DNA from 4 places in the Shewanella acanthi genome. Region 3 is predicted to be linked to each of the others. Evidence: predicted binding sites of a transcription regulator. Region 3 holds the regulator's gene; each other region holds the start of a gene.
The links. The regulator sigma-54, encoded in region 3, starts transcription at its own class of promoters, with help from an activator protein. The targets are predictions, from matches to a motif close to GTTGGCACGNNNNTNGNNT.
Positions count from the first base shown of each region.

Region 1 (5,407 bases), 610 kb from region 3:
CTGCCACGACAAAACTGTGTGACAGCCAAAAGTCAGGATCTGCCGATTTACTGACGTTATTTATTTAGCCGAGTTAAAGCAAATTCTGTGCCTGTTATTGAGCGGGTAATATTGCGGGTGACTACTGAGGTTTAAGGATACAGAATTGAGGTCGATAACAACTCTGCAGGGAGATAGCTGAGGTATTTCTCAACATGCGTCCTTTGCAAATACTCTTAACCTGGTCTGATAATTGCTAGCCATAAGACAAAGTGGCAAAGGTAATGGGTCATTTGTGACCGCATATAACCATTGAGGTAAGACTAATGCTCAAACGTGCATTAATTTATATGGCAATTTTAGTGTTGGCAGGTTGTGCTTCTGGCACAAAAGAGCCGCCAAAACCGAGCTTTGTTGACGGCAATGGATTGCCGCCGACGGCAGTTATCAATCATATATCACAGCGTATTACGACTGAGTTAACACAGCAAAATGATGCTTTGCGTCCTGATCAGCCTTTGGTTGTTCTAACGCCTGTACTAGTTGGGGACTTGAATAGTACCAACGCCTTTGCCCTGCAATTACAGCAGGGGTTAATGGCGTCACTGCATAGCTTTCAGTTCAATGTGGTGGATTTAAATTTAGGTGATGGCATAAGAGTGACTGAAGAAGGTGATTTTATTTTGACGCGCGAGTGGCAAAAGTTATCAACCAACCTGCCTGTCGACCATTTAGTCGTCTCGACAATGAGCCCAGCGACAAATGGCATGGCGATTAACACTCGTATTGTTACCATCAGTAACAATCGGGTGGTGTCGACCTCTCAGACCTTTATTACCCAAAAAGAACTTGGCAATTACCTGCAGCGTTCTGAGCAGGTGGTGTCCCACGATGGCATTTTATATCGTCAATCCGCACCGGGAATGAACGAAGTTCGCGTGTTAGGAGATAACAAATGAAACCCTTTTTTGTCTTAGTGGCCTTACTGATGCTGACTGCCTGTAGCAGCAAAGATAGATACGTTCAGTGGGAGGATGTGCCACCCCCAAGTTTTCCCAAACTGACGGCTATCGGCTATGCACCTTTAGCGACTCAGCCGGCAAAAGAACAATCACAACGGGTACTGATGGCGATGCAGGCTTCAAAAATTGTGGCTTACCGTGAGTTAGCCGAGCAGGTTTATGGCCAGAAAATTACCGCCAATAGTAGTGTGAGTGAATGGATGCTAACCGATGATAATGTAAAAGCCTCGGTGACGGGGATTATTCGTGGGGCTAGGGTCGTGAAAAGTTATCCTGCGGGTGATCATTATGTGACTGAGTTGGAGCTAGATTTCGCTCAAGTATGGCAGCTCTACCAACAGCAAAGCCGCCCACAGCGAATCAAAGAAGTTACTTATTTCTAGTGTGACATGAAATTTTCGCTCATTAAAAAGCCGCGTCGATGTCGCGGCTTTTTAATGGATTTCATATCGCTGATTTCAGTCAGTGGTATCCTGAACCTTAAGCTTTAATATCATTACCTAAGCTTGATATCGTCGACGTTTTGCCTTTTTCGTTATAGGTGAGACTCGTGGCATTTCGACTTGCCTGTAATGCTTGGGCAAAGCGATTAAGGCTTGCAATATTCATCTCGATAAGACTAGCATTTTGAGCATTTAACGCTTTGCATTCTGCTAGGGTTTGCTTGACCGTGGCCATTTTAGTGGCGAGGTCCTGCTGCTCTGTCAGTAACCCAATCTCGGGATGCTGAGCAATGAACTCGTCGTTTGCTTTAAGCGTTTTTAAACAATCGGATTTTTCGGCAGCAAGGGACAATAGCAAATCGGCGTTTTGGTCTACCAAAGCGCCTTTTTCGTTGACGATGATTTGCTTAAGTACATCCAAATGGGCTTGTTGTTTGTCGACCAGTTCAGCAATGGGCGTCATAGTTACTCGTTATTAAGATCGTTTAATTCAGCTTCAAAGCTGGCGATATTGGCTGCCAATTTTTCAGGATCAATTTTGTAGCGACCCTCAGCAATCGCTTGCTTAATCTCTGCGACTTTTTTCTGATCGACTTCAGGAAGACTGGCCATTTTCGTCTGAGCACCTTGTAACTGCTGAGCTTGAGCCGTAATGACAACAGAGTCACTTTTTTGTGGAGTCGATTTAGCCGATACCTGAGTAGATACCTCGCTTTCGCTATTTTTCTTAGCGGTATTTGAACGAACTTGCGAAGTCGTTGTTGTATTTAATTTGCTAATATCAATTGCCATGTGAGGCTCCAGCGTCGTGTATACGGGATTTCTTAACTGGGGTATCGGCCGCTTCCTGAAAAGCTTTAGCGAATTTTACATTCTTACTTCAACTTCGCCAATGGCCGTCACTATAGCATCCAGCTCTTTGTTTGACTTGCTATTTTTGACTCTTATTTGGTCACCGACATTGCCATCCTGCAGCGCCTCCCCCAAAGTTTTTAAGGTAAAATTATTTGAGCGAACATAAATCGATACCGAATCATTCTTACACACAAAACACAGGTTATTCGCAAAAATCGGGGTGTTTTTGGCGACTCGGCGTTTAACTCTAACCCCAGATAATTGGGATGTGTCGTTAAATTGCAGTCCGCGCAGCGTGTTTTGGTCGACATAGCGGATTTCAACTTGGTTTGGGGAGATGAGTTCACCCGGTGCAAGGGTTTCACTGGCTACGACCACGGGAAATAGGATCTCGACCCTAACAGACATAAAGATTTGCCAAGGGTAGCTGAGGTCGGGAGTCTCGCAACTGACTTTTAAGGTATTGTTACGACTAATTTCTCGCTGTGATGCCAATTCAACTTTAATGGGTGTTGAGCACTGAGAAGGTAGTGTTCTTGCATCTAAATTTTGCGGTAGGATTTCAACCTTGGCATTTTCTGGTACCGAAATTTTTTCATTAACAAGGGCTTTAGCTAATTCGCTGATGGTCGATACGCTGGGCACTATGGGTTCCGCCTTGGCTAAAGGAGAGACAAGGAACGCAAGGGGGATAAAAAAAATGCCAAAATTTACTTTCATAATGAATACACTAGCTTGTAACGCCAGATTGCACCTATACTTTTATCAAATTCGAAGCTGATGATTGTGTGAAAATTGGATCTGTATGTCAGAAGATTGACTCAGTTTCGATTACAGTTACTTATTTTCAAGTCAAGCAAGTAATGTGCCTATACTCGCATGAGTCTTAAGGCCAAGCATAAACAGAACAACAAGGCAGACTTATGTCGAGTATTCTTGATTCAGTCAATAAACGCACCCAGCTCGTTGGTCAAAACCGCTTAGAACTACTGCTATTCAAATTAAATGGTCGGCAACGCTTTGGGATTAACGTATTTAAAGTTAAAGAAGTTTTGCAATGTCCACCTTTGACTCTGCTGCCTAAACTTAATCCCTATGTGAAAGGTGTTGCCCATATTCGTGGCACCACTATTTCGGTCATCGATTTGAGCGCGGCAACCGGTGGTCGCCCCCTCGAAAATATTGAGAACTGCTTCATTATTATCTCCGAGTATAACCGCAGTGTGCAGGGATTTTTGGTAAGCTCGGTTGAGCGCATTATCAACATGAATTGGGAAGCCATTATGCCGCCGCCCCAAGGAGCAGGGCGATATTCCTATTTGACTGCCGTGACTGAAATTGAAGGTGAACTGGTCGAAATTCTCGATGTGGAAAAAATTCTCGATGAGATTTCACCGGTCAAAACCGCCATCAGTGACGAACTGAATGAAAAGCTGACCATCGATAGAAATCAACATTTCCATATTATGGTGATTGATGATTCTGCGGTCGCCCGTAAGCAGATTATTCGTGCCCTCGAATCATTGAATTTGCAAATCGATACTGCCAAAGACGGCCGTGAAGCGCTAGCTAAGCTAAAATCTATCGCGAGTGAAATGACCAATGTGGCAGATGAAATCCCGTTGATTATTTCTGACATTGAGATGCCGGAGATGGATGGTTATACCCTCACGGCGGAAATCCGTGATGATCCTAAACTCAAGCACATCAAAGTGGTGTTACATACTTCCCTCAGCGGGGTATTTAACCAAGCTATGGTGCAAAAAGTCGGCGCCAATGATTTTATTGCTAAATTTAACCCTGACGAATTAGCCGCTGCAGTTAACAAACATTTAAGCTTGTAGTGATTTTAGGGCGTGGGTTAGTGCTGAATTTGGCTTTTCGCTATAATCAGTAGCTTGTAACATGATGTTTTTGCACTTATTTGGGTGCTTGCGATAGGATTTAGGACGTGAATGTGCAAAACAAATCACTCGCTGAGGCTGAATACAACCAGTTTAGGTTGTTCTTAGAACAACACAGTGGCATCGTGCTGGGTGAGAATAAGCAATATCTCGTGCGTAGCCGCCTTGCTCCCCTGATGGGCAAGTACAATTTGCCTTCATTATCCGATGTGGTTAAACATTCGATGAAACCCACCGAGCGCGCATTGCGGGCAGAAGTGATAGATGCAATGACAACTAATGAAACCCTGTGGTTTCGTGATCGTTATCCATTTGAATTGCTTGGTAATGCATTATTACCCGAATATGCCCGCTTGGGACGTCCATTAAAGATTTGGTCTGCAGCTTGCTCATCGGGTCAAGAACCCTATTCGTTGGCGATGACCATTTTAGAATATCAGCAGAAAAAGCCAGGAGCCCTTGCCGGTGGTGCTTCTATTCAAGCAACGGACCTATCGCCATCTATGTTGGAGCGTTGTAAGCACGCGGAATATGATGGATTAGCCTTGGCCAGAGGATTATCCGAGGAGCGCAAGCGGCAGTTTTTTGATCCATTACCTTCGGGCAATATGAAAGTAAAGGATAACGTTAAACGCTTAGTGAGTTTTCGCGCGCACAATTTACTTGAGAGCTATACCTTACTCGGTAAATTCGACATTATCTTTTGCCGAAATGTGCTGATTTATTTTGCCCCAGAGGCAAAGGCCAAAATCCTGCGGCAATTCGCTGCCGCTTTAAATCCAAAGGGCATTTTGTTTTTGGGGGCATCGGAGTCAATTGCCGGATTGAGCACTGAATTTGATATGGTTCGGTGTAATCCTGGAATTTACTACCAGAAAAAAGTCTAATTTCAAGATTCTATTGAGTAATTGCCGACGTTCGTCGGCAATTTTTTCGCTATCACCACCGCATTATCGTAATTCCCCTTTAATAACTAAATGTTTTTGGCACATGAATTGCTTCGTTCACGTGAGTGACATTTAGAGGCAATTTTATGGCGATCAATTTTGATAAGGCACTTGGGGTGCATCAATTCGCATTAGGGATACGCGCAGAGCGGGCCGAAGTGATTTCTAGCAATATCGCAAACGCCGATACGCCGCATTATAAAGCCCGAGATGTCGATTTCTCTGCCGCATTGAATGTGGCCAAAAGTCAGCAGCAA
Region 1 is NZ_CP080413.1:1,211,666-1,217,072, forward strand. Features, by position in the region: gene K0H61_RS05450 (FlgO family outer membrane protein) at 306-938, shown strand; gene K0H61_RS05455 (LPP20 family lipoprotein) at 935-1,384, shown strand; gene K0H61_RS05460 (flagella synthesis protein FlgN) at 1,482-1,907, opposite strand; gene flgM (flagellar biosynthesis anti-sigma factor FlgM) at 1,910-2,236, opposite strand; gene flgA (flagellar basal body P-ring formation chaperone FlgA) at 2,312-3,019, opposite strand; gene K0H61_RS05475 (chemotaxis protein CheV) at 3,223-4,143, shown strand; gene K0H61_RS05480 (CheR family methyltransferase) at 4,251-5,090, shown strand; gene flgB (flagellar basal body rod protein FlgB) at 5,237-5,407, shown strand, end outside.
Region 1: a site for sigma-54 is predicted at 3,154-3,172, ahead of flgA (flagellar basal body P-ring formation chaperone FlgA). Genes of this name have one in related genera too.

Region 2 (5,407 bases), 610 kb from region 3:
TTTTTCAGCATGGTCATAAAGGTTTGCTCGGTGTAGCGGGTCTTTTCGCCAGTGCCGGGTAAACCGACCACTAGACCGTAACCAATCAGTTGGTTACTGCGAACACCTTGAATATCGGCAAGATCTTTAATCCGCTCACCATGACTTGGTAATGAACACACCAAGATGGCAACGGCTAGTACGAGTTTTAATTTCATGATTGATTTCATGATGGGCTCCCAGGGCGTGTTGACCTTTCGAGATTAAATTTTGTTCGTTATGGCAAGCTCGTACTCGCGAAACGAGGAGTGACGTGTAGTTATTCTACTCAAATGACGAGTGACAAAGAGTAAGCGCTTGCCTAGCGAACCCTTCGGGCAGCGTTTGGCAGGCTTTTCTGCTGCGTTAGCGTCCGTTTATGTAGAACAACTACACTGCACGGACTTTTCCTTGCATAAACACCCGCCAAACCGCTGCAAAAATAACCCTGAAATGTAAACACGCCCTAGAATGGCCACCAGTCGCTCATAAAGAACTGGCTAAGCCAGCCCACCTGCTGCGCTTCGGCAAAGGTGCCTGTCCCGCTATATTGAATACGGGCATTGGCCATACGCGTGGAATCAATGGTGTTATCGGGTTTGATATCCTCAGAGCGCACTATGCCTGTGACGCGGATAAATTCATCACCATTGTTAATGGAAATCCACTTTTCACCGCGCACCACTAAATTACCGTTATTGAGCACCTGCATGACGTTGGCCGATATGCTGCCATCTAAGCTGTTGCTTTGATCAGCATCGGACTCACGCTTGGTGTCCATACTGTCGCTGTAGCCAAAATCCAAGGGCACACCACTGATGGTCACGTTTTTACCACCGGCATAGAGTGGATTGACGTTCATATCAGAGCCTTTTTTGATCTGATTGCCCGCACTTTTCTTCGCCTGCGTCGATTCCTTCAGCACGATAGTGATAATGTCGCCAACCTTATGGGCGCGAATATCCGAATATAGGCTCGCCGCTTGGCTGTCCTGAAAAATTGACCCTGTCGCCACGATTTTGGTTGGCGGCGCTTCGGGGTACACAGGCGCATAAAAGGGGTCGTCCGCAATCGGCTTTTTAGGTGTTGAGCTACAAGCTCCGAGCAAAAGTGCAACGGCCAATACCACATATCTAGCCATGATCTTTACCTCTATAGGTTCTGATTCACGTAAGCAAGCATCTGATCCACCGCAGAAATAACCTTGGAGTTCATTTCATAGATCCGCTGACTTTCGATGAGATTTACCAGCTCTTCGGTCACGTTCACGTTAGAGGTTTCTAACGCGCCCTGACGAATTGCTCCCATTCCATCTAATGACGCCGTCCCTTGAATAGGTGTGCCACTCGCACCGGTTTCGGTGAAGAGGTTTTGCCCGATAGGATCTAATCCCGACGGGTTAATAAAATCTGTCATGCTGAGCTGGCCAATCACCTGACTCTCGGCGGTACCCGCGGTTTTTACCGACACTTCACCTTCGGATGAAACCGTAATAGCAGTGGCATCCTCAGGAATGGTGATGGCAGGTTGCAGCACATAGCCCGCGCCCGATGTCACAATTTGCCCAGTATCGTCGAGGGTGAATTGACCATTACGGGTGTAAGCCGTTGTGCCATCAGGTAATTGCACCTCGAAAAATCCTGGACCTTCAATCATCAGATCGAGGGAGTTATCCGTGGTCAGCATGTTACCTTGGGTAAACAACTTCTGTGTTGCTACCACCTTAGTCCCCGCACCTATGTTTAGGCCGTTAGGCAACTTAGTGTTTGAGGCACTCACCCCACCGGCTTGGTTAACGGTCTGATAGAGCAAGTCTTCAAAAATGGCGCGGCTCTTTTTGTAGCCGACGGTACTGGCGTTGGCGACGTTATTTGAAATCACCGCAATATCGGTTTGCTGTGCGTCTAAGCCAGTTTTACTAATCCATAACGCTGGATGCATAATTTATATCTCCTAACTAATCCGCATTAATGAAGCGGATGCGCGGTCATTTTCTTCCGCGGTTTTCATCATCTTCACTTGCAATTCAAACTGCCTTTGGATGTTAATCATCGACACCATCTCATCCACTGGATTGACGTTACTGCCCTCCACTACCCCACTTTCGACATACACGCTGGGGTTCGCTGGGGCATCATTGCCCGACATCAGGCGAAACAAACCGTCTTCCCCGCGCATCATTTGCTCATCGCCGGGATTCACTAATTTAAGCCGTGCCACTTCTTCAATCACTTCACTGGTCGCGCCTTGTGGGCGAACCGAGATAATGCCATCTTGAGAAATCGTCACTTTATCAATCGGCAACGGCAGTACGATAGGCCCCGCGTCCCCCATTATGGGATTGCCGCGGTCGTTGTGGAGTAAGCCATTGGCATCGAAGCTTAAACTGCCAGAACGGGTGTAGGCCTCACTGCCATCTTGCGCCTGCACGGCAAGCCAACCATCGCCTTTGATGGCGACATCAAGATCTCGCCCTGTAGATTTAATCGGACCTGCGCGAAAATTGGTTGACGGAGATTCGACCATAGCGAAAACCCGAGTCGGCATGCCTTCACCGAACGCTTGCATCGATCTGGCCTGGGCCATATCCGATTTAAAGCCATCGGTATTGGCATTGGCTAAGTTGTTGGCACGCAGCGCCAACTCATTCATGTTTTGCTTAGCCCCACTCATGGAAATGTAGAGAAACTTGTCCACAGACTGCTCCGTCAAATTTTCAACCTTACGGTAGAACAGCAAACATCATGCCAAATAATTGGGCAGCTAATGGGTTGATATGACTGAAGGAAATTACGGGGATAACGAGAAGGGACTGAAAGCGGCTAAGTGTTGCCGTAGGCGGCAACACTTAGCTTTGACGAGCATTTTAACGAATTTGCAGTACGGTTTGCTGTAGGGTGTTATTAACTTCAAGGGTTCTTGAGTTAGCTTGGAAGTTACGTTGGGCTGATATCAAATCCACCAGCTCAGTAGTCAAATCGATGTTTGATTGCTCCAGCGCCGATGCAGTGATGCTACCAAAGGTACCACTATTGGCCTCACCCGCAATCGCTTGACCCGAGTTAATACTGGCCTTCCAAGAGGTGTTACCGACTTGGATTAAGCCCTGCTCGTTTGCAAAACGCACCAGAGCTACGCGAGCTAATGGAACACTCGAACCGTTAGAATAAGTCGCCAGAATCAAGCCATCGGTACCAATTTCAACGTTAGTTAAGCGGCCAACGGTTGTACCGTCTTGGCTTAATTCCGTCGCCGAGAAGTTAGCGGCATATTGGGTTGGATTATTGAACTTGATGGTTAAGGTTTGGCTACCATCTGCACCAGCACCAATCACACCTGCGCCACTCACACCTAAGGCCTCGGTCGTAATGGTCGCAGGACTACTGCCGGTGTAGACACCGACCGCATTAAAGGTTAATACAGAACCCGCCCAACCACCTGTAGTTTGTGCAAGCGTAGGTGTATTACCCAATGCAGTGCCGTCACCATCTAAGTCAGCACTATAAGAGCCCGCACCGCCAGCCACATCGACCTGATTACCATCAACCGCATAAAAAGCCACCCAGTTGTTTTCACCTGTAAATGAACCGCCAATTGGCTTTACAAAATAGGACGTCAGAATATGTGGCTCACCCAATGAATCGTAAATCGTCATCGAAGTGACACTGTTATAGGTTGTTGAATCGGTTGGATCGAACGCGGCAGGATCCAGCTCGGTGTCCTTAGCGTTAAGGTTCATCGAAATACCCACGTTTTGGGTTTGCGCGGGGCTTCCTGCAGTATCAGGAATTTGTACCGGTCTAGTCGTACTTAAACTCACAGAAGTAGAGTTACCGTCACTATCAACAGGGAAGGTTTGTAAATAGTTACCCGCAGCATCAACCACATAACTGTCGGCATTTACTTTAAATGCACCGGCACGAGTGTAGGAATAGTCCTGAGTGCCAAACTCATTAGAAGTGACGAAGAAACCACTGCCTTGAATCGCCATATCCAAAGAGTTATTGGTTAACAACAAACTACCTTGATGGAATTGCTGCGCCACTTGGCTAGTTGCAACGCCCCCACCTACCGCGGTTTTTGAGTTGGCAAAAATAGAGTTAGCGTAAACATCCGCAAATTCGGCACGCGACTCTTTAAAGCCTGTGGTGTTGGCGTTAGCAATGTTGTTGGCCGTGGTATTTAAATCTTTTTGTGCAGCTGAAATGCCACTCAATGCAATGTTAAACGACATATTTCACCTCTGAAATCTATTCAATTTGAAAACGGACACCCGTCCAATCCTAAAAAACTGCCAAATTAACTTTCGGTGACCGCAAGTACATCTGAGAGCAAGAAGGCGCTGCCGCCCTTTAAGTTTAAAATCGCCCCAGTGCTGGCAGTGCCTAAGGACACGCTTGACACATGGGCATAGGTTGAAACCGCAAGCGACTGCGAAGCCCCATCGACTAAGCCTGTCGCCTTAAACGAGTAGTTGCCTGCTACTACAGGTTGGCCACTGTCATCTAGACCATCCCAATCAACATCGATGTTACCGCTGGCACTGCCATCAACTGTCATGGTTCTTACCACTTGACCATATTGATCTTGGACATGGACGGTAATTGTTGGGATGCTTTGAGAAGTACTGACCACACCTTGCATCCCATTGGTGTCAGAAGACACATAAGCAGTATCCGTTGGCAGTAATACTTTACGCCCCACTAAACCAGAAGCTTGTAAGGCTTGGCTGGATGTCATCACGCTGTTCAAATTGACGATTTCATCATTCAATTTGGCAATACCGTCAACGGTAGAGAAAGATGCCATTTGCGAGATCATTTGATCGTTATCGACCGGGTTAAATGGATCTTGCATGGACAATTGTTGACTGAGCAGCGAGAAAAAATCTTCCTGCGTCAGCCCATTAGATTTCTCTTCCGTGGTAGTTGTCGATGTCGATTGAAGCCGTAAACTATCGAGGAAGGAATTTCCTGTAGAAATAGTGCTCACAGCTCACCTCCTGAATGATTCATCTTACTTACCCATCCCAAGTGTTTGTTGCAGCATCGATTTTGCAGCTTCCGCTACCTGCACATTCATTTGATACGAGCGTGAGGCTGAAATCATATCTGCCATTTCTTCCATGACATTCACATTCGGCTTATAAATAAAACCATCGGCATCCGCCATTGGATGATCCGGCGAATACTCTTTTAATAGGGGTTTATCACTCTCAACAATGCCCTTTACAGACACACTTTGAGACGCTTCTTGCTGACTTTGAGCTTTGGCCATCTCAGCTTCAAAAATCGGTCGACGGGCACGATAGGTTTTATCGATACTACTGGACACTGAATCGGCGTTTGCGATGTTGCTGGCGGTGGTGTTTAATCGAACCGATTGGGCC
Region 2 is NZ_CP080413.1:1,217,353-1,222,759, reverse strand. Features, by position in the region: gene K0H61_RS05520 (flagellar basal body P-ring protein FlgI) at 1-197, opposite strand, end outside; gene flgH (flagellar basal body L-ring protein FlgH) at 485-1,159, opposite strand; gene flgG (flagellar basal-body rod protein FlgG) at 1,171-1,959, opposite strand; gene flgF (flagellar basal-body rod protein FlgF) at 1,972-2,715, opposite strand; gene flgE (flagellar hook protein FlgE) at 2,885-4,252, opposite strand; gene flgD (flagellar hook assembly protein FlgD) at 4,318-5,010, opposite strand; gene flgC (flagellar basal body rod protein FlgC) at 5,035-5,407, opposite strand, start outside.
Region 2: a site for sigma-54 is predicted at 2,752-2,770, ahead of flgF (flagellar basal-body rod protein FlgF). Genes of this name have one in related genera too.

Region 3 (5,407 bases):
CCCAAGTGCATTTATGCATCGAAGTGCCTGAAGAAGCTTGTCCGCTAGGACTTGCGCCAACCTCAAGCACCACGGCAACCCTAGTGATGGGCGATGCCATCGCCATTGCCCTTTTGCAGGCAAAGGGCTTTACCCGTGAAGATTTCGCCCTTTCCCATCCCGGTGGTGCACTTGGCCGTAAGCTGCTACTCAAGGTCAGCGATGTTATGCACAGTGGCGATGCTTTGCCTGTAGTGAGTAATGATCTGACCATTACCGAAGCTTTGTATGAAATTTCACGTAAGGGGTTAGGTATGACCGCCGTTGTCAATAAAGATCAAAGGCTTGAAGGTATCTTTACCGACGGTGATTTACGCCGCATCATCGATGCCGAAGTCAATCTTCGTACTACACCCATTGCTAATGTGATGACCCGCAACTGCGTTACAATCACAGGTAATGTACTGGCAGCCCATGCGCTACAGGTGATGGAATCTAAAAATATTAACGGCCTGATAGTGATAGACGCCGATCGTCGTCCTATCGGTGCGCTCAATATGCTCGATATGGTTAAAGCAGGAGTGATCTAATGCCACAACAAGGTTTTTATGGCCCCATCAGTGATGAGGTATGGCAACGAGCGCAAAAAATTAAGTTATTGATCTGCGATGTCGATGGCGTTTTCTCGGACGGCCGCATCTATCTAAGCAATTCGGGCGAAGAACTTAAAGCCTTCCATACCCGTGATGGCTATGGTGTTCGTTCGTTACTGACCAGTGGTTTTAATTTGGCGGTAATCACGGGGCGCCAATCTAAAATTGTTGAGAACCGCATGACAGCACTCGGTGTTACCCATATCTATCAAGGTGTCGACAACAAATTTGAACCCTATGAAGAGCTGTTAGCCCTCTACAATGTGGCTCCTGAAGAAGTGGCATATATCGGTGACGATATTGTCGATTTGCCGGTAATGAAAGTCGTTGGGCTTTCTGCTTGCGTGGCGGATGGTCATCCCTATGTGCGCCAACACGCCCACTTTGTGACCCACCTCAACGGTGGCCATGGCGCCCTCAGGGAGCTAACCGACTTACTTTTGCTTAGCCAAAATAAATTTACTTCGGCCCATGGAATGAGTATATGAGTCGTGTGACCCTCGCTATTATCGCCTTTTTTGGTACTGCATTAGTACTTTATTGGCAAGTGCAGCAAAAACGTGGCGACGACACTGATACATCCTTGAATAATGGCGATAGACCCGATTACATTATCGACGATTTGCGTAGCATCGAATTTAATGAGCAGGGTCAGGTGAATAGCCGAGTCAGCGCCCAGCACATGGAGCACTTCGAGCAGAAAAACCAAACGGACTTTGTTCGCCCTGTATACCTTGTGTACCCCGATAAGGGTCAAGCACAATGGCAAATTCAAGCCGATAATGGCCGCTTGTTAAAGGATACGGGTAAGGTTGCATTAGAAAATAATGTTATTATCGAGGCCATCAGCCCCGGTGAGCCAATACAAACGTTGTCGACCAGTTTTTTAGAGCTCGATCTTAACACTATGATTATGACCTCTGACCGTATCATCTACGTCAAAGGCAAAGATTTTAATATTCAGGGGCAAGGCCTTTACGCGGATCTAAACGCGCAGGAAGTGCAATTGACCAGTCAGGTAGTTGGAACCTATGAAGCAAAATAACATATTACTTGCCAGCCTAATGCTAATGACCAGCATGGGCGCCTTTGCCAAAGTTGGTGATTTGCAGCAAGAGGTCAAGATTAAGGCTGTCAGCCAAACTGCAGATATCAAAAATAACCAAATCATCTTCTACGGTCCTGTTGAAGTGACCCAGGGCTCGATCAAGATCCAAGCCAATGAGCTGCGTGCTTTCTCAGCAGAGGGCGACAACAGCAAAATTTTAGTCGCCACGGGTAACCCTGCAACCTATAGCCAAATCCTCGATGATGGCCGCCCTGCATCTGCCAGTGCAAAAGAAATTCGCTACGAAATGGCTTCACGCACTCTAACACTAAAAGGTCAAGCAACCCTCGATCAAGCTGGTAGCCAAGTGACAGGTAACCTGATTCGTTACAACATCACCCAGCAAAAACTGATTGCAGAGAGTACCGGCAATGGTGACGATCGGGTAATAACGATTATTCAGCCCGAAAATTATCAGGAAGATCTTAAAAATCCTCCCGCTGACAAACCTGTTAAACAGGACTGACAATGACCCAAATTACCTTAAAAGCCCAAAATCTGGCCAAAAGCTATAAGAGTCGTCAGGTCGTTAAAGATGTCAGCCTCACGGTAAAAACTGGGCAAGTAGTCGGGCTCCTCGGCCCAAATGGCGCTGGCAAAACCACCACTTTCTACATGGTTGTCGGTCTGGTCAAAAGCGATAAGGGCAGTATCTTTATCGATAACGATGACTTAACCGCCGATCCTATGCATTTACGGGCCCGTAAAGGGATTGGTTATCTGCCACAGGAAGCCAGTATTTTCCGTAAGCTCACCGTGCACGACAACATCATGGCGGTGCTGCAAACCCGCAAAGAACTCAATAACGAGCAACGGATTGAAGAGCTAGAACATCTTTTGGAAGAATTCCACATTACCCATATTCGTGACAGCCAAGGCATGTCACTGTCGGGTGGTGAACGCCGCCGGGTAGAAATTGCCCGCGCCCTTGCCGCAAATCCTAAGTTTATTCTGCTCGATGAACCCTTTGCCGGGGTTGACCCAATTTCGGTTATCGACATCAAGAAGATCATTGAACAGCTCAAAAGTCGTGGGCTTGGAGTGCTGATCACCGACCACAACGTGCGCGAAACCTTAGACGTGTGTGAGCATGCCTATATCGTGAGTCACGGAAACCTGATCGCAGAGGGGACACCCGCAGAGATCTTAAACAATCAGCAAGTTAGGGCTGTGTACTTAGGTGAACAATTCAGGCTATAGTTACTAAAACAGAGCCAAACTCCTTGAATTTTAGGTCTCTTGACTCAATCAAAAAGATAACAAGTAACCTAAATTCAAAATTATAACGTAGGGATCAGCGGTAGCATGAAAGCGTCACTCCAGCTCAAACTGGGTCAACAGTTAACAATGACGCCACAACTACAACAGGCAATTCGCCTGTTACAATTGTCGTCATTGGAATTGCAGCAAGAGATCCAGCAAGCCTTAGACTCAAATCCTCTTCTCGAGCTGGAAGAGGAGCAATTTGACGCATCGAGTGACCGCAATCAGGCCATCGCCGATACTGATTTCAGCGAAGCCAGCGCCCTTCCACCCGAGCAGGATAATTCTGCCGTCGATATCGCCGAATCCTTAACTAAGGATTCCATGCCCGACGAACTTCCCATAGATACGACTTGGGATGAAGTCTACACCGCCTCATCCAATGCCGGCCCTGGTGGCAGCCGAGAAGACGATATGCCCTTTCAAGGCGAAACCAGCGAAGGGCTTTACGAACACTTAGAGTGGCAAAAAAATCTCACCCCCTTCTCCGACACCGATATGGCAATTGCCACCGCAATCATCGATGCTATCGACGATCAGGGCTATCTGACCCAGAGCACCGAAGAGATTCTCGAGGCCATGGGTAATCCGGATATCGAACTCGATGAAGTCGAAGCGGTATTGAAGCGTATCCAACATTTCGATCCTCTCGGTGTCGCGGCAAGGGATTTAAGCGAGTGTCTGCTGATCCAATTATCTCACTTTTCGCCTGATACACCTCAACTAGATAACGCTCGCATGCTGATCAAGGAACACTTGGATCTGATCGCTGCCCGCGATTTTAGATTGTTGATGCGAAAGACCAAGCTTAAGGAAGATGATCTGCGCGATAGCATTGCCCTTATCCAAACCCTTAACCCTCGTCCTGGTTTATTAATCACCCCAATAGATGAAGAATACGTTGTACCCGATGTCTCAGTGTCGAAGAAAAATGGTCGTTGGGTCGTCGAGCTCAATCCGGATTGCATGCCAAAAATCAATGTTAATCAACAGTATGCAGCAATGGCTCGCAGCAGTAAAAATCAATCTGATAGTCAGTTTATCCGTGGTCATCTGCAGGAAGCCAAGTGGTTTATTAAGAGTCTAGAGAGTCGTAACGACACTCTTCTTAAGGTGGCAAATTGCATTGTGCAGTATCAGCAAGGTTTCTTCGAATACGGTGAAGAAGCCATGAAGCCTATGGTTCTGAACGATATTGCCGAAGCCGTTGAAATGCACGAGTCGACCATTTCACGGGTGACTACCCAAAAGTATATGCATACCCCAAAGGGACTTTTTGAACTAAAATATTTCTTCTCAAGCCACGTCGGCACCGACGATGGCGGTGAGTGTTCATCCACAGCAATCAGAGCTTTTATTAAGAAACTGGTTGCGGCGGAAAATCAGAAGAAGCCTCTGAGCGATAGCAAGATGGCACAACTTCTGGCCGAACAGGGAATTAACGTCGCCCGAAGAACGATTGCGAAGTATCGAGAAGCGATGCTGATCCCCCCATCCAACCAGCGTAAAAGTTTATAACCTACAGTGGATATCGGAGGACGTTTCTATGCAAATTAACCTGAGTGGACACCATGTCGAGATAACAGAATCTTTACGGGCATATGTAGAGGAAAAGTTTTCAAAACTTGAACGTCATTTCGAACAGATCAATAATGTGCACGTTGTACTCAATGTTGAGAAAATGCAACAAATCGCCGAAGCAAGGATCAATCTCACCGGTGGTGAAGTCTTCGCGACTTCAGAGCATGCGGACATGTATGCTGCCATAGACGTCCTGATAGACAAGCTTGATCGTCAGGTTATTAAACACAAAGAGAAGTTAACAAAACACTAACAATGGAACTTCGTACCATACTGCGGCCGGAATGCACAACCTGCGCCACTCCGGGCAGTAAGAAAAAGGTACTGGAACTCATCAGCGACTTAGCCGCTGCCCAGTACCCAACCCTCTCATCTCAAGAGATATTCGAAAGCCTAGTGGCACGCGAAAAGATGGGGAGCACAGGTATAGGTAACGGTATCGCCATTCCACATGGCAGATTAACCGATATAGCACAACCCATAGCAATACTCGTTAAATGTGAGGAACCGATAGCTTTTGACGCTATCGACAAGCAACCGGTTGATATTTTATTTGCACTGCTTGTGCCTGCTGAACAGTGTCAGCAGCACTTAAGTACCCTGTCATCGATGGCCGAGCGCCTGAGCGACAAACAGGTTTTGAAGCAATTACGCAAAACCCATGATGAAACGGAACTCTATCAGGTAATCACTGGATGAAACTGGTTATAGTGTCTGGGCGCTCTGGCTCAGGAAAATCTGTCGCACTAAGGGTGCTCGAAGATCTCGGCTATTACTGCGTCGATAATCTTCCATTACCCTTAATCGGCAGTTTACTTGGGCA
Region 3 is NZ_CP080413.1:605,164-610,570, reverse strand. Features, by position in the region: gene K0H61_RS02615 (KpsF/GutQ family sugar-phosphate isomerase) at 1-569, shown strand, start outside; gene kdsC (3-deoxy-manno-octulosonate-8-phosphatase KdsC) at 569-1,120, shown strand; gene lptC (LPS export ABC transporter periplasmic protein LptC) at 1,117-1,677, shown strand; gene lptA (lipopolysaccharide transport periplasmic protein LptA) at 1,664-2,206, shown strand; gene lptB (LPS export ABC transporter ATP-binding protein) at 2,209-2,940, shown strand; gene K0H61_RS02590 (RNA polymerase factor sigma-54) at 3,046-4,521, shown strand; gene hpf (ribosome hibernation promoting factor) at 4,550-4,837, shown strand; gene ptsN (PTS IIA-like nitrogen regulatory protein PtsN) at 4,840-5,283, shown strand; gene rapZ (RNase adapter RapZ) at 5,280-5,407, shown strand, end outside.

Region 4 (5,407 bases), 130 kb from region 3:
AGGAGCCCAGTGAGCGCGCTAGGGTACTCAATTTAATTAATGACTTAGGTGTTCGTTTTGCTTTAGATGATTTTGGTACAGGATTCTCAACCCTAGAGCATTTAAAACACTTTCCCATTAGTATCTTGAAAATCGATAAGAGTTTCATCGCCTCCTATGATCACGATGAAAAAGACACGAGATTGCTCGCCGCACTTTTAAACTTCGCCCAGGGTTTTAATGTGATGGCTGTTGCCGAAGGTATTGAAACCCTTGAACAAGCGAACTTTTGTACCGAGCGTAGTTGTAATGTGCTGCAAGGTTATTTTTTTTCCCGTCCGATCGATGCCAGTGAATTTGAAGCCAAGTTCATCCTTCCATTACTCGATGCTAAGTGAATTTACGCTATCCTGAGATCTCGCAGGGCGGTTTTCGTCTGGTGAGGATTATTTACTTGCTTTACACTGAGCAATAGACAACTATCAGCGCCCCTTTCTGGTGCATATAGCATTTGGAATGTGATTTACCGCGCCGCATTTATTGCGTAGAGCCTTCATTTTGCGTGTTTAACTTGGTCATTTTTTCATGAAAATAGGTATTCTTTCTCAGTTCCCCGAGTTGTATTCAACCCGTCGCCTAGTCGAGGCCTGTGAGAGCCGTGGGCATGAGGCGGTGGTGATTAATACCTTAAATTGCTACATGAACATCAATTCCATTAAGCCTAGTATTCATTACCAAGGTGAAGATTTAACTGGGTTTGATGCCATCATCCCACGTATTCATGCCAGTGTGACATTTTACGGCTGTGCCGTGGTGCGCCAGTTCGAAATGATGGGCGTTTACTCTGCAAATGACTCCATTTCCATTGCCCGTTCCCGTGATAAATTAAGAGCGCTGCAGTTGTTATCTCGGAAGGGCATAGGCATGCCCATTACGGGATTTGCCAATAAACCCAATGACATACCCGATCTTATTAATATGGTGGGTGGTGCTCCCTTAGTGATCAAATTACTGGAGGGCACACAAGGTATTGGTGTGGTACTCGCCGAAACGAAAACAGCGGCAGAGAGTGTTATTGAGGCATTTTTAGGGCTCAAGGCAAACATCCTAGTGCAGGAATACATCAAAGAGTCCAACGGCAGTGATATTCGCTGCTTTGTTGTTGGGGATAAGGTGGTCGCCTCGATGAAACGCCAAGGACCCGAAGGGGATTTCCGCTCTAATCTACATTTAGGTGGTTGCGGTGAGAAAGTAAAAATTACCCCAGAGGAGCGTAAGATGGCTGTGGCTGCGGTTAAGGCAATGGGGTTAGTCGTTGCCGGGGTGGATATTTTGCGCTCAAACCGTGGGCCGCTGATTCTAGAGGTGAATTCAGCACCTGGTATAGAGGGGATTGAGCAAACGACGGGCATTTCTGTCACTGAGCCGATTGTCGAATATATAGAGAAAATGGTGGCGGCGAATAATAAATCGAAACGCCCCATTATTGCTTAAACGGATATTCTCCATAAAAATGCCACGCTAGGGTGGCATTTTTATTCGTTGGTTAACGAGTTAGAGATCGAAACCGAAAGAGTAACCTAACACGACTTTAGCGTCGTCACCGTGCAAATCGGTGTCAGACACCATAAAGGACACTGTACCAATAGTTGTGTCCGTGCTGAGGGTCACGTTGTAGTCTGAGTAGCTGTCTTCATCGAACCAGCCTTCAACCACATCACCGCTTGAGTAACCGTAGTGGAATGACAGATTGAGCTTTTCAGTCACAGGGAATGAAGCGTTCGCTTCAAAGTAGCTCATATCCTTTTCATCTAATGGGGCTGCAGCCACATCGTTGCCCGCGTTGATCACATGGGAATAACCGACTTCGAGCCATTTCCAAGTTAATGCGCCATGCAGCTCGCCAAAATCGATACTGCTGTCTGAATCAGGGTAGGCATAGTATAAGTAGCTAACATCAAAGCCTAACTCCTCGGTAATATTGCCGCTATAGCCGGCATAGAGGTCAAGCTCGTAACTAGTACTGTCACCAAAATCAACGTTCGATGCCCAAGTTCCAGCGTAAAAACCAGAGTCATGGCTGTAGTCGATACCGCCTTGTATCGCTGCACCATTGCCCGTTTGTGATACACCGCGCCACAAATAGTTAGAAGTTCCACCTATATTGCCTGAAACGGCCGCAAAGGCATTGGCCGTCATTAACAGTCCCGTCGATAATGCCAACACGCTGTACAGTGATTTGTTCATCTTCATCCCCTCGATTGACTTATTTATCGATTCACTCATGTCGGCGCTTTGCTGACATTGGTGCATCATGGTTTTTTCTGAGGAGTGAACTGCTAATCACATGCCACTATTTCAATTTCTTAAAAAACAATGCGTTAAACATTTTTGTGTTAATTAAATGTTTTTAATTGCTCTAAAATAGAGCGTTAATGCACTGCGGGCGTGCAATATTTAAGCATTTTGACCAAAAAAAACGCCTCACACTGGGGGAGGCGTTTTCTCAAATTAGTGTCTTATAGACTTAGTTAACGCTATCACGCAATGTTTTACCCGCTTTGAACTTAGGTACAGTGGCTTCAGCGATGTGAATTTCTTTACCAGTCTGTGGGTTACGGCCAGTACGAGCTGCACGGGTAGTGGTTTCAAATGAGCCAAATCCAACGATAGAAATTTTGTCACCGTTTTTCATTGATTCAGTAATAGCTGCTTCGAATGATTTTAATGCACGTGCTGCTTCAACTTTGGTTAAATCGGCATTTTCAGCAATCTTGGCGATAAGTTCAGTCTTGTTCATTTGTGTTGTCTCTTCTTTCCGTAGATTTGTTAATTAAGCATACCTAACATGCCACAAGGATTTGGAGTTGGAAAGCCCTTTACTGCATGGGAGTGTAATCCGTGTAGCAAAAAAGCTAAATTTTTACACTAGATGCGAGTTAGGTTTTATTCTTCAAGGAGTTGGTACAGTATTTGTTTAACTAATTTGGGCTCAAATGGCTTGTCACATAGGGCATTCACCCCCGCTTGTGAGACGTTGCTCAGGTGGGCTTCGTTGGCTTCGGAGGACACCATTAAAATGGGAATATGGGATTGTTGGCTTTCGTTACGAATATATTGGGTGAGGGCGAGACCATCGACACTGGGCATGTTGTAGTCGGTGATGACTAAGTCGAACAGCTGGTCCCGCATAAGTTCAATCGCCTGTGCGCCATCTTCCGCCTCGGTGATATGCTCGATGCCTAAATTGGCAATTGTCCGCTTAATCACGTTACGGGCCATGCGGCTATCATCAACGACCAATACCCGTAAGCTCTTCACATCAAAGTGGCTTAAATCTAATTCATCGTGACTTAAAAAATCGATAGTGGCATTGAGTGCCTTGCCTAAATGCTCGGCATTAAAAGGTTTTGGCAGGATAGCGACAACACCAGATTGGCGAAACACTTCTAATTGTTCGCGGCGATACTCGCTGGAGACCAACATAAATTGGATATCTTTGCATTCTGGAAGGGCGTGTAAGTAGTCTAAAAACTCCTTCGCCGTACCATCTTCAAAGTACATCGCACTGGCGATAAGATCAGGTTTATGCCTTTCTATCAGTCCTTTAGCCTCGGTAATATTGGCGGCACTCTGTATGCTGATGATTCCTTCCTGCTGCAGATGCTTAATGATGATCCGCCGCTGGATCTCCGAGGGTTCGACAATCAATATGGATAATTCATCGGGGGATAACTGGGTCATAGTGGCCAGGACGCACGCTGAAAATTTAGTTAAGTTGTTAACTTAGGACAGAAATTACCGCTTAGCAACCTAGGTTTATTGATTCGTGCTCTGGCGTAAATATCGATGACTCACTTTCGAGAAGGCAATCCAATACTGGATAAGTAATAGCAAAATAATACTGGCAACTAGCGGTAACATCGGGATGTTATGCCCTGCCAAGATGACCTTAACATCTTCTGGAGTGACTCGATAGGCGATGATGGCGGTAATTCCCAATGCCGTAAAGCCCAGTGTTTGCAGTGCAAGATAGACCTTGAGCACTACGCTGGCCCAAGGAGCACGCATCATAATGCCAGCTAATACGGGCAACACCCCTAGGGTGAATAAATCGAAGGATGCGGTGGCAACGGCGCGCCATAGGGCCACAATAGCGAACAGAGTATAGAGAAGGATTAACAGTAGCAGGCGTTTTGGCATAGCTTAAATCGTTTAGGATATTTAAGGATGAGTCAGTGTAGGAAAAGAGCCTAATCGAGTCCAGCATAAGCCGAATATCATGTAGAATAGTGCCTTTGCTGAAGCAGGATAATATAGGTTTAGTAATGACTGAAGTTGAATTTTGGGCGCTGGTAACCCGTACCGAAGCTGCGCAATCGCAAGAATCTATAGGGCAGTCTTTAAAAGACAAGCTGTCCGTGTTGGATGACGAGGAATTAAAGGCCTTCGATAAAATGTTCGGTCAACAAATGCGTCGCAGTTATCTTTGGTCCCTGTGGGGAGCGGCTTACATCATTACAGGCTGTGACTCAGACTATGCCTTTGCTGAGTTTCGTAGTTTTCTTATCTCCCTTGGCCAAGCGAAATACGACGAAGTGATTGCCAATCCCGACAGCTTAGGTCAACTCAGTGTCTGGCCGGAAAAAGACGGTTATGCCTATCCATTTATTGAAGATTATGATTTGATCGCAGGCCAATTATTTGAAGACAGAACCGGTAAAGAGCTTCCCTTTATGCCATCGGGTAAAGCAACACCAGTAGGTAAAAAGTTCAGCACTAAACCTAAGGACTTAAGGCAGCAATATCCCCTATTAAGTGCTAGATTTCCTTTTTAGGCTGGATGCTTAAGAGCTTAAAAAGCTGGCTAACTTAGCCGTAAAGTGTGTTTAAAGCGGGCTTTGGTTTAAGTCGCAAGGGGTTAGATGTGGAGATGAAAGCTGCGATTTAGCGGCTTTTTGTTTTTGGGCTTAGGAGACTCGTTAATAACCTATCCGTGAATACCATTCTTCCAAGTTGAGCTTATTGCTCGTTACGCATTTCGAGGCATTGAAATCCCTGTTTACGCGAGTCAAATTCACACTTCAAACCGCATTCCCATGGTGCGGCATCAAAGAGCTGGGATTGTTCTTTAGAAAAATCTCGGCAAGACTCATAACTATTAAAATTATCCGTTTTTTTATATTTACCCGAATCGAAGCCATGGGTATAGATAAAAGACGACCAGGTCTCTGGACGGGTATCTTTTTCTGAGGATGAAATAAACCAAATTGCACTGATAAAACAGCTAAACAGGATCAACACAAACACAGGTAAAACAGGGAATTTCATTTTTCATTCGTGGTCATAAATGGTGAAGTGAAGGATATCGGTTTTTTTCGCGTGATGCGCGTGAAATGCTCACAATTTGTTAACTTTGCACCGGATT
Region 4 is NZ_CP080413.1:471,168-476,574, forward strand. Features, by position in the region: gene K0H61_RS02025 (putative bifunctional diguanylate cyclase/phosphodiesterase) at 1-377, shown strand, start outside; gene rimK (30S ribosomal protein S6--L-glutamate ligase) at 565-1,473, shown strand; gene K0H61_RS02035 (TorF family putative porin) at 1,534-2,226, opposite strand; gene K0H61_RS02040 (HU family DNA-binding protein) at 2,507-2,779, opposite strand; gene K0H61_RS02045 (response regulator) at 2,926-3,723, opposite strand; gene K0H61_RS02050 (hypothetical protein) at 3,799-4,182, opposite strand; gene K0H61_RS02055 (DUF4240 domain-containing protein) at 4,308-4,817, shown strand; gene K0H61_RS02060 (hypothetical protein) at 5,002-5,310, opposite strand.
Region 4: a site for sigma-54 is predicted at 2,316-2,334, ahead of K0H61_RS02035 (TorF family putative porin). Genes of this name have one in related genera too.